DNA from 3 places in the Paenibacillus sp. SEL3 genome. Region 2 is predicted to be linked to each of the others. Evidence: riboswitches for the same ligand, from Rfam matches in the RefSeq annotation. Region 2 holds a riboswitch; each other region holds the start of a gene.
What was found. A riboswitch is a leader RNA that binds a small molecule or an ion and turns the genes downstream of it on or off. The one in region 2 is predicted to bind cobalamin.
Positions count from the first base shown of each region.

Region 1: it holds a riboswitch for cobalamin, as region 2 does, so the genes downstream of both, ACYCS5_RS21735 (ABC transporter substrate-binding protein) here and cobJ (precorrin-3B C(17)-methyltransferase) in region 2, are expected to answer to the same signal.
Region 3: it holds a riboswitch for cobalamin, as region 2 does, so the genes downstream of both, ACYCS5_RS13900 (ABC transporter substrate-binding protein) here and cobJ (precorrin-3B C(17)-methyltransferase) in region 2, are expected to answer to the same signal.

Region 1 is NZ_CM137725.1:4,715,986-4,719,267, forward strand. Features, by position in the region: gene cbiB (adenosylcobinamide-phosphate synthase CbiB) at 1-711, shown strand, start outside; gene ACYCS5_RS21730 (histidine phosphatase family protein) at 761-1,513, shown strand; cobalamin riboswitch at 1,636-1,827, shown strand; gene ACYCS5_RS21735 (ABC transporter substrate-binding protein) at 2,035-3,042, shown strand; gene ACYCS5_RS21740 (FecCD family ABC transporter permease) at 3,039-3,282, shown strand, end outside.
Region 2 is NZ_CM137725.1:2,751,653-2,754,934, reverse strand. Features, by position in the region: gene ACYCS5_RS12760 (uroporphyrinogen-III synthase) at 1-481, shown strand, start outside; gene ACYCS5_RS12755 (LOG family protein) at 683-1,237, shown strand; cobalamin riboswitch at 1,295-1,480, shown strand; gene cobJ (precorrin-3B C(17)-methyltransferase) at 1,792-3,282, shown strand, end outside.
Region 3 is NZ_CM137725.1:3,002,800-3,006,081, reverse strand. Features, by position in the region: gene ACYCS5_RS13905 (nucleobase:cation symporter-2 family protein) at 1-894, shown strand, start outside; cobalamin riboswitch at 1,652-1,849, shown strand; gene ACYCS5_RS13900 (ABC transporter substrate-binding protein) at 2,067-3,282, shown strand, end outside.

The DNA of each region.
Region 1 (3,282 bases), 2.0 Mb from region 2:
GCAGAAATAGTGCTGATTGCGACCACGATTGCTTCCAAAGGACTAAAGGATGCAGGAATGGCAGTCTACCGAGCGTTGCAGGCGGATGACCTGGCTGTGGCACGGCGGGAGCTGGGCATGATAGTCGGGCGGGATACGCAGCAACTTGATAAGCCTGAGATTGTACGCGGTACGGTTGAAACGGTCGCTGAAAATATCGTGGACGCGATTATTTCCCCGCTTTTTTATGCCTTGATCGGGGGAGCACCCTTGGCGCTGGCTTATCGTGCTGTGAATACGCTCGATTCCATGGTTGGGTACAAAAATGAAGAGTATCTGCATTTAGGCTGGGCTTCAGCACGTCTAGATGATGTGGCTAACTACATTCCAGCACGCCTGACAGCGGCAATGCTTGTGATAGCGGCGTGGATGTACAAACGAGATGCTGCAAGAAGCTGGCGCACAGTCAAGCGAGACGCTCGTCTGCACCCAAGTCCGAACAGTGGCTTCCCGGAATCGGCTGTTGCTGGTGCATTGGGGATTCGTCTTGGAGGATATAATGTGTATCATGGCGTGCGCTCCTTTCGTGCATACATGGGGGATTGGATACGACCGCTAGAGTCGAAAGATATACGGCATACGATCCAGCTGATGTTCGCCGTGTCCAGTATGTTTGTAGGATTGTGTTTGTTAGGAGCCGCAGGTTGTTTTGCCTTGGGATGGGTGCGGTGAGGGTGAGGAGTGACACGCTGAATAATGATCGAGCAGGAAGTGACATTTCTTGAAACAAGATATAGCAGCAAAAAGGACAGTAGAATACGCACAAAGACCGAACTCACAGGAGGATAAGGTGCCGTATGATGCTAAAGAAGATCTGCATTGGGATATGGAGCTCGTGTTAGTTCGTCACGGCACAACCTTATGGAACAAGGAACGTCGATATCTGGGACACTCCGACTTAGGTTTGCTACCGGGGGCAGAGCAGGAATTAAAGCCTTTGCAGGAAAAATTGCAAGGTCAGTCCTTTGCTCGAATCTATTGCAGCGACTTAATGCGATGTCGCCAGACCTTGCAGATCATTGTGCCGGAATCAGAGTTGACGTCTGGGCGTTCCCTATCTACTATGCCTCCTATGATGGAACCATGTCTGCGAGAGCTTCATTTTGGCGAGTGGGATGGAAAAACGTATGACATGCTCAAGGATGTGTCGTTGTATCGGGCTTGGATTGATGAGCCGCAACGGATCACCCCACCTGGTGGAGAGTCTTGGACAGATTTTGTAAATCGTCTGCGCAAATTTCTTGACTCTCTGTATGAATGGCGTGTTGCTATGGAAGTTCAACCCATGGATTTGACTGCTACGTCGCCCTCTGTTTTGGTCGTTACGCATGGTGGCGTAATTCGTCAGCTAGCTTGCATGCTGATACCGGGCCATGATTTTTGGAGTCTGAATCCGAAGCCGGGAGAAGCATTAAGGATTCAATTGAGGCTGGCAGGACCGCACAATTACATAGCGGAAATGCTTCCTCATTAGGTTAGACACCAGCGGATAAAGAGGCTGTTTGGGTTGTAAGCCGCCTCATTTTAACCTATAATCATCAAGTAAAAGAACGGCTTGACTACCACTACATCAAATATCCAGCAGACGAGGTCGGCGCAGCGTGATGAAACTATGGTTTCCCTCCCTGCGCTGTTAAAAGGGAAGTCGGTGTGAATCCGGCGCGGTCCCGCCACTGTAAATGGAAACATGCCCGTTAGTCCTCTTTATATGTTACTAAGCATATGAAAGAATTTCAGGACATGTATTTTACCATAAGTCAGGATACCTGCCCGTCCGCCTGTCACCATAATCCTTCGAGGAAAGGATGACGTGTTCGCAGTGACTGTCCATGCGGAAAGAAGCTGCCGCCTGCGCACGATCTGCGCTAACGTGACCCCTGTGTCCTGATATGAGGATGCGGGGGTTTTTGATAGGAAAAGAAGGCTAGATTTAGAAGATATCTGATGATGTTCAAGTAACGCTCTTAACGATTTATTTATGAAGGGGTGCAAATCATGGCAGGAAAAAAAATAAAGGTGTGGACAACAGGTCTATTGGCTCTGATTTTGGCAGTTGTGCTGAGTGCATGTGGCGCTAATGGAAAAAATGCAGAAAATAAAGAGGGTCAGGCTTCTTCACAGCAGCCGGGACAGGCAGTAAACGCACAAGAGCCTCCGGGCAAAACGGTTTACCCGCTCACAGTTAAAGATGCAACAGGACAGGAATTTACATTCAAAAAAGCGCCGGATAAAATCGTTTCCGTCTCCCCGGCAGAAACCGAGGCGTTGTTCGCCATTGGGCTGGATAAGGAAATTGTCGGCGTCTCCGACTACTCTGATTACCCGGAAGCAGCTACGAAAAAGCCTAAAGTGGGCGGTATTATGAAACCGAACGAAGAGGCGATCATTGCTGCGAACCCGGAAGTCGTTTTTGCAGGGATATCACTTAGTGAACAGGCTACGACCAAGCTGCGCGACATGGGAATTATGATTTTTAAAACGGAACCGAAGACAGTGGAAGATGTCATGGCTAACATCGAATTGTATGGGAAAATCACCGATCATCAGAGAGAAGCAAGAGCGGTGACTGACAAGATGAGAGCAGATGTAGCAGAAGTAAAAGAAGGAATTAAAAATATCGGTAAAGGGCAGAAGCTGCGGGTATACGTCGAGTTTTCACCAGGCTGGACAGTGGGTAAAGGCGAGTTTATGGACGAGCTGATTACGTTGGCGGGCGGCGAAAATGTAGGTGCCACGCAGAAGGGGTGGTACCAAATCAGTGAGGAAAATATTATTGCTGCGAACCCTGACGTGATTTTGTACAGCAAAAGTGTCAAGGACGACAAAACGGGCCAGACGCTCGGTGATATCATTAAAGCTCGCAGTGGATGGGATCAAATATCGGCTGTTCGCCACAACCGGGTATTTGCCGTGGATGATAATTTGATCAGTCGTCCGGGTCCACGCGTAACGGAAGGTCTCAAGGAAGTGGCCAAGGGCGTGTATCCTGAAATTTTCAAATGAACCGTAAACTGATCGGCTTTGGAGGGACAGGTCTTGTCCTGCTGTTGCTGACGCTGCTGCTCTGTCTTGGCATCGGCTCGGCCAAGCTTCCGGTCAGCCAAATCACGGGCATTCTGGTTAACCACCTACCGTGGTTAGGCGATACGTTTACACCGGATTGGAATACATCCTCAGAGCAGATTATTTTGAAGGTCAGATTGCCACGAGTGTTACTGGGAATGTTGGTAGGAGCAGCGCTGG
Region 2 (3,282 bases):
GACAGGAGCTTTCGCCCCATACGATCTGAAGGGGAAGGAAGTGCTGTTGCAACTGCATGGCGATCCAGCCCCACGGTTGGTAAAATGGCTGGACGAGCAGGGGGCAGTGACCCGCCAGGTACTTCCTTATAAGCATATCCCACCTGAGGAAGCAAAATTGCAGGCGTTACTAGAGGATGTTATCCATCGTAATGTTGATGCTGTTACGTTCACAAGTGGTCCGCAAATTCGATTTTTGGCCCAATATGCCAGAGAGCAAAACCGAATTGAAGATTTGCTGGAAGCTTTTCGTGAAGATGTCATTGCTGTATCGGTAGGCAAAGTGACCGCACAGTCCATTGTGGAAGAAGGGATTGAACGAATCGTGTTCCCAACTGAAGAACGCATGGGCGCGATGATGGTGGAGCTGGGCAAATATTTTGAACATCGTGATTCGGCGCATGGCTACGGTCTGAAGAGTGTGAACGGTCATTTGAAATGAGTTAGAAAATGATAGTGCTGTAAGCAGAAAATGAACTTATATTTACTAATCCAGAGTAAAATAAAGATAAGGGCCTACGAGGTCTTTATCTTTTTTTGTTGGACATGCATCGATAAAGTTTTTTGTTATAGCGAAAATATTTGTCTAATATAATGAATAAGTTTCGATGCATGATACTTGAGGACAGGAGCTGAGACGTTAATGAATTCTATTTGCGTATTTGCCGGGTCCAGACCTGGACATTCATCGGTATATGTTGAGGCGGCAGGCAAGCTGGGGGAAGCCATGGCTCGCCATCATATCCGTCTGATCTATGGTGGCTCTAGCAGGGGGTTGATGGGAGAGGTGGCGGATGGACTGCTGGCGGGTGACGGTCAGGTCACCGGTATTATGCCCACCCTGTTATTCGATGCAGAGATCGTACATCGGGGAGTTACCGAGTTTATTGAGGTAGCAAGCATGCATGAGCGTAAAGCGGCAATGAGCGAGATGGCCGATGCTTTTATTGCCCTTCCGGGTGGTTTGGGAACCTTTGAGGAGCTGTTCGAGGTATTGTGCTGGGCGCAAATTGGCATTCATCGCAAGCCTATTGGGCTGCTGAATGTAAATGGATATTTTGACCCGTTGATAGAAATGGTACGTCATAGCGTTCAGGAAGGGTTTACCGGAGCTGATCATCCAGCGCTACTGAGTATCTCTGCGGACCCGGACGAATTGCTACATATGTTAAAAAAGAAAGCAGAGAACTTAAAATAAAGCGTTTTTCGTGCTTGCACAACTGATTGAGGCAAGGTTATGATAAGACCCATAATCAAATAGCGGACAGACAAGGTGCCTTTGCGGTTGAGCAAAGGGTAACAGGGAATCGGGTGCAAATCCCGAGCGGTCCCGCCACTGTAAGGAAGAGGATTTTTTTAATTGGTCACTCGTGAAAAACGGGGAAGACGAAAGAATCCGTTGATGCCAAGCCAGGAGACCTACCTTGATCTGTATGCACCGTTAACCTTCGCGGAGAGGATGGGTGTACGAAATCAGGAAATCAGGCACACGTTGCTTTTTCCATGTTGGCTAGAGGTTTGCGTGGATATGAACGTGCAGCAGCGTTTGAAGCGTAAACAGACAGATGGAAAACAACGGCAGGCTGGAGGAAGACAAATCGTGTCTTCTTACGCTGTTTGTTCGTCTGATGAGAGATACGTACATAGAAACCCCATCCGGGTAGGATGGGGCTTTTTTGAGTTACAGGATGTCCAAAAATCATTGGAATAGATAGCATAGCTGCCCTGAAAAGGATGAATAGGAGGAGCCCGATGAGCCCATTAGGAAAATTGTTGGTGATTGGATTTGGACCAGGAGATATGGAACATATCACAAAACGGGCGCTGGATGCGCTGGCCGAAAGTGAGGTCATTATCGGCTACAATACCTATGTTGATTTGATCCGTCCGTTGTTGAACGGACAGGAGATTGTACGTACAGGGATGACAGAGGAAGTGAGCCGTGCGCAGGAGGCGGTTCGCCAAGCAGAGATGGGCAAGAAGGTAGCCGTCATTTCCAGTGGAGATGCAGGAGTCTATGGCATGGCAGGGCTGGTGTACGAAGTGCTGATGCAAAAAGGCTGGCGACGCGAGGACGGAGTTGAAGTAGAAGTCGTGCCGGGGATCTCGGCTATTCAGTCCTGTGCATCACTGTTGGGGGCGCCAGTTATGCATGATGCGTGCACAATTAGTCTGAGTGATCATCTGACCCCATGGGAAACGATTGTGAAGCGCGTAGAAGCAGCGGCTTCGGCCGATTTTGTGATTGCATTATATAATCCGCGCAGTGGCCGGCGTACCCGCCAGATTGTGGAGACGCAGTCCATTTTGCTGCGTTACCGCGATCCGCAAACTCCGGTTGGGCTGGTGAAGAGTGCTTATCGTGAACGTCAGCAAGTTATTGTAACGACGCTGGAAGATATGCTGAACCACGACATCGGGATGCTGACGACTGTAATCATCGGCAATTCCTCGACGACGGTGTATGACGGCTTGATCGTGACTCCGCGCGGATATCAGCGCAAATACACGCTGGATGCGACCGAGCAGGCGCTCAAGCCGCATCAGCGTCTCCGCACGGAAGCGGAGCCGTGGTCGCTGGGAGCGCAAGAGGGTACACCGCAGGCAGGAGCAGCCCCGACTACGCCCGCTGGACCCTCCGCGAGCGGCGCTGCGGTTGCGACGCAGGCACGCCCGCAAGCGATGGCTGCTGTGCAGGCAACAACTGCTGTGCAAACCGGCACGGCCCCGGCATCGCTGGCGGCAGAGGCGCTAAGCCGCCTCGCTGTCGGCGGCAAGCTGCCTGGCGAAGCCAACGCTCGCTGGAGCGGGCAAGCGCCTACCGCCAAGAGCACCGCCGGAACGTCGGCGGTGGCCGGAGCAGGGGCCGCGGCCGGGATGGCGACAGGCGGCTTTGGCAAGCCTGCGCTGTTTGAGGTGGGTGTTTCCCCGGGTGTGGGAAACAAGAAATTCACCGCTCGCCAGATGGCGCTGCTCGCCGAGGTAGCGGGTGATGATGGCGAGCTGGAATACACGCCGGATCATCAGATCGTGCTGCGCGTGCCGTGTGCAGACCCCGAGGAACTGGTCGGGCGGCTGCGGGATGAACGATTCATTGTCATGCCGGTTGGCGATGTGTTTAAGGTAAAGGCGTGCGACTTCTGCAATATGGAGAAGGATGACGCTGTGCCTGTGGCTGAGCATTTACAGGTTGTACTTGGTGGATTACAGGCACCCAAGGAAACGAGCATTGCTTTGAACGGA
Region 3 (3,282 bases), 250 kb from region 2:
GTGGCGATGAACAATGTAGCAGGTGGCCAGGGCAGCGCGGATTTTGGACAGCCGCGTAATTTGCTGCTGGCGCTGGTTACATTATTGGTTATTCTGCTTGTGAATCGGTTGGCAAAGGGCTTTATGCGCTCGATTTCCGTGCTCATCGGTCTGTTTGCAGGCACGGTGGTTGCTTATGCGATGGGAATGGTGCATTTTGCTCCCGTGGCAGATGCGTCATGGGTGAGTGTTGCGCAGCCATTTTATTTTGGTAAGCCAGAGTTTAGCATTATGGCAGTTTGTACGATGATTATCGTCAATATTGTCAGCATGGTCGAGTCTACGGGTGTTTATCTGGCAGTAGGCAAGGCGATTGATCAAAAGGTAGAGCAAAAGCAGATCGTCAATGGACTCCGTTCGGAAGGACTTGCGATTATGCTTGGGGGTATTTTTAACGCGTTTCCTTATACAGCCTTCTCGCAAAATGTGGGTCTGATCTCGCTCACACGCGTCAAATCGCGGAACGTTATTTTTGCTGCGGGCGGTATCATGGTTGTTCTCGGTTTGCTGCCTAAGCTGGCTGCTTTAACGACAGTGATTCCTAACGCTGTGCTGGGCGGGGCGATGATCGTCATGTTTGGCTCGGTCGCTGCATCAGGCATGTCTATTTTGTCAGAAGTGGATCTGCGAAAGGAAAGCAATCTGCTGATCGCAGCATGCAGTATTGCTGTGGGCCTAGGTTCTGCCGTTCTGCCACAAATGTTCGACCAGCTGCCGAGCTTTGCCAAAATGTTGTTGCAAAATGGTATTGTTTCGGGCTCGATTACAGCGATTGTCTTGAACATCGTTTTGACGAGAAAACAAGGGGAATCGGTCAAAAGCGTGACGGTTCAGGAGGTTCCACAGAAGGTTTGATGATTAGAAATAAATAAAGATAGCCGGAGAGAGGACGTATGCCTCTTTTCCGGCTGTTTGGCATGGGGTTATCCAGATAGTAGATCCCCTTGCTGTCTGGGGATATATAGATAAACTGCGGAATGAAATGGGTAGCTCTAATTTGGTGCGTTTTCCAGTTTACTTACTAGAAGAATTTGCTAGAGCAGCGGGCGATATCATGGTATAATTTACCTTATGGATTTTGAATAGTGGTGGATGTTTTCGGACCACGGTGCAGCTTCCCGAAAGGGGGTGAAGCCGATGGTCAACCTTGTGTCGTGCTACGATGTGTTGCGTTGGATGGTTACGTTACTAAGCCTGGCGTTTAGTATTCGTAAACTTTATCGCTGGCTACGTCGAAAATTTCGGAACAAGCGAAAACCCACCGCGTAATTAGGTTGGCCCCTAACGGTGGGTTTCGTTTGCATTGACATTTAGTTATGCAGCGCGCCGTGGTGGTGATCCACAGCCTTTCAAGTCCTAAGAGTCTTTGCCGTTGGCGCGGCGAAGACTCTTTTTAGTATACGGACACGGTGGTTTACTCTATACCTAATTTTAACACTTCAATTGCGTGCACGCAATTGGAGGTTATGTCTTGTTTCTACCTTATCGTTCAAATTTAAATTATTGTGCAGCCTTTATTGACAAGCCTGTGACAACAAAATAAGATCGTAATGAAAAGAAATAAAGGAAGAAAACAGGTGTGAGCCGGACAACTCTATGTATGGGGTTTCGTAGAGACGATGTACATAGTTGTTGAGCATGTTCACTTAAAAGGGAAGTTCGGTTGATTCCGACACGGGCCCGCCACTGTATACAGGCATCAGCAGGATACTGCTGGAGCTTTCAGAACAGCCACTGGAATTGTGAAGAACCGGGAAGGCCTGAAAGATACGCCTGGAGTCAGGAGACCTGCCTGTTTTGACATCACTGTCAGACCCACGGGATGCTGGGGAGGTGGTTAGGCGTGCTGCATACGGAATGTCTGAAACCGATCTGATCCCTTCTATGTTTTTGGAGTTGGCTTCGAGGTGAGTTCTGACATTTTATATTGAAGGCATTTCTGACTGCTAATTAAGTGGTCTGGAATGCTTTTTTCGCGTTTTGCGTTAGGTTTATGCGATTTTACAAGATAGAGGGGGATTCATCGAATGATAAGCAGTCGTAGTAGGCGTTCATGGTTGATATGTACAGGGGTGATGCTGCTGCTGGCAGTTATGGCTCTTTCGGGATGTGCCAGCAATAGGACGTCGGATAGCTCCGGCAAGGGTGAAAACGCGTCAGCACAACAAACAGCGACAGATAAAAAGCTGGTAATGGCGTATACATGGAAACCGTCAGGCGTTGACCCGCATGGAGATAATAGCTGGGATGTGATGCGATCCGGTGCAGGTGAGACACTGGTACGTTTGAATGAAAAGCTGGAGCCTGTGGCTTGGCTGGCAAAGGAGTGGAAGCAGGATAGCCCTACAGTTTGGACGTTCAGCTTGCAGGATAAAGTCACTTTTCATAATGGAAAAAGTATGGATGCAGCAAGTGTAAAAGCGTCTTTGTTACGCTCTATTGAGAAAAGCCATCTGGCGAAGGATTTACTGAATGTGAAGTCCATTGATGTAAGCGGCCCGCTGGCCTTGAAGATCACGACAAACCAGCCGAATGCGGCGTTGGTGTCTAATCTAGCTGATCCATCGACGATTGTACTGGATGTGGCATCGATGAAAGATGAACAGAGTTACCCAGCGATGACAGGCGCCTTTAAAGTCAAAGCGTTCAACAAGGACCAATCCTTGGTCGTAGAGCGTTATGACGGATATTGGGGCGAGAAGGCACGATTAGCTGAAGCGACGATGAAGTTCATTACGGACGGGAATTCGCGCCTGATGGCGCTGCAATCCGGCGAGGTGGACGTAGCGACGGATATTCCGGTTGATAACGCAGAGGTACTGAAAAAGAACGACAAGTTACAAGTACTGTCAGCTCCGTCCTTGCGCACCCATATGATCGTGTACAATATGGAATCGCCAGTATTCAAGGATGCGGCGAACCGTAAGGTGGTGGACAGCCTGATTCCACGCGCATCGATTGTGAGCGCCGTCATGAGGGGCTTCGGTACGGAGGCAAGCAGCCCGTTCCCGAGCATTCTTCCCTTCGGTAAAGTTGAGCGTAAAGCGCTGGACGGAACGGCAGAGCAACTGTTGACGAAGGATGGCTGGCAGAAGGACGCCCAAGGGACATGGACTAAGCAAGGCAAGCCGTTCGAGGTTACGCTGCTGACTTTCCCTCAGCGTCCGGAGCTCTCTGTTATGGCTGAGGTCATCCAAAGCCAATTGCTGAAAGAGGGAATCCAGGTCAAGATTCGCAAGGTGG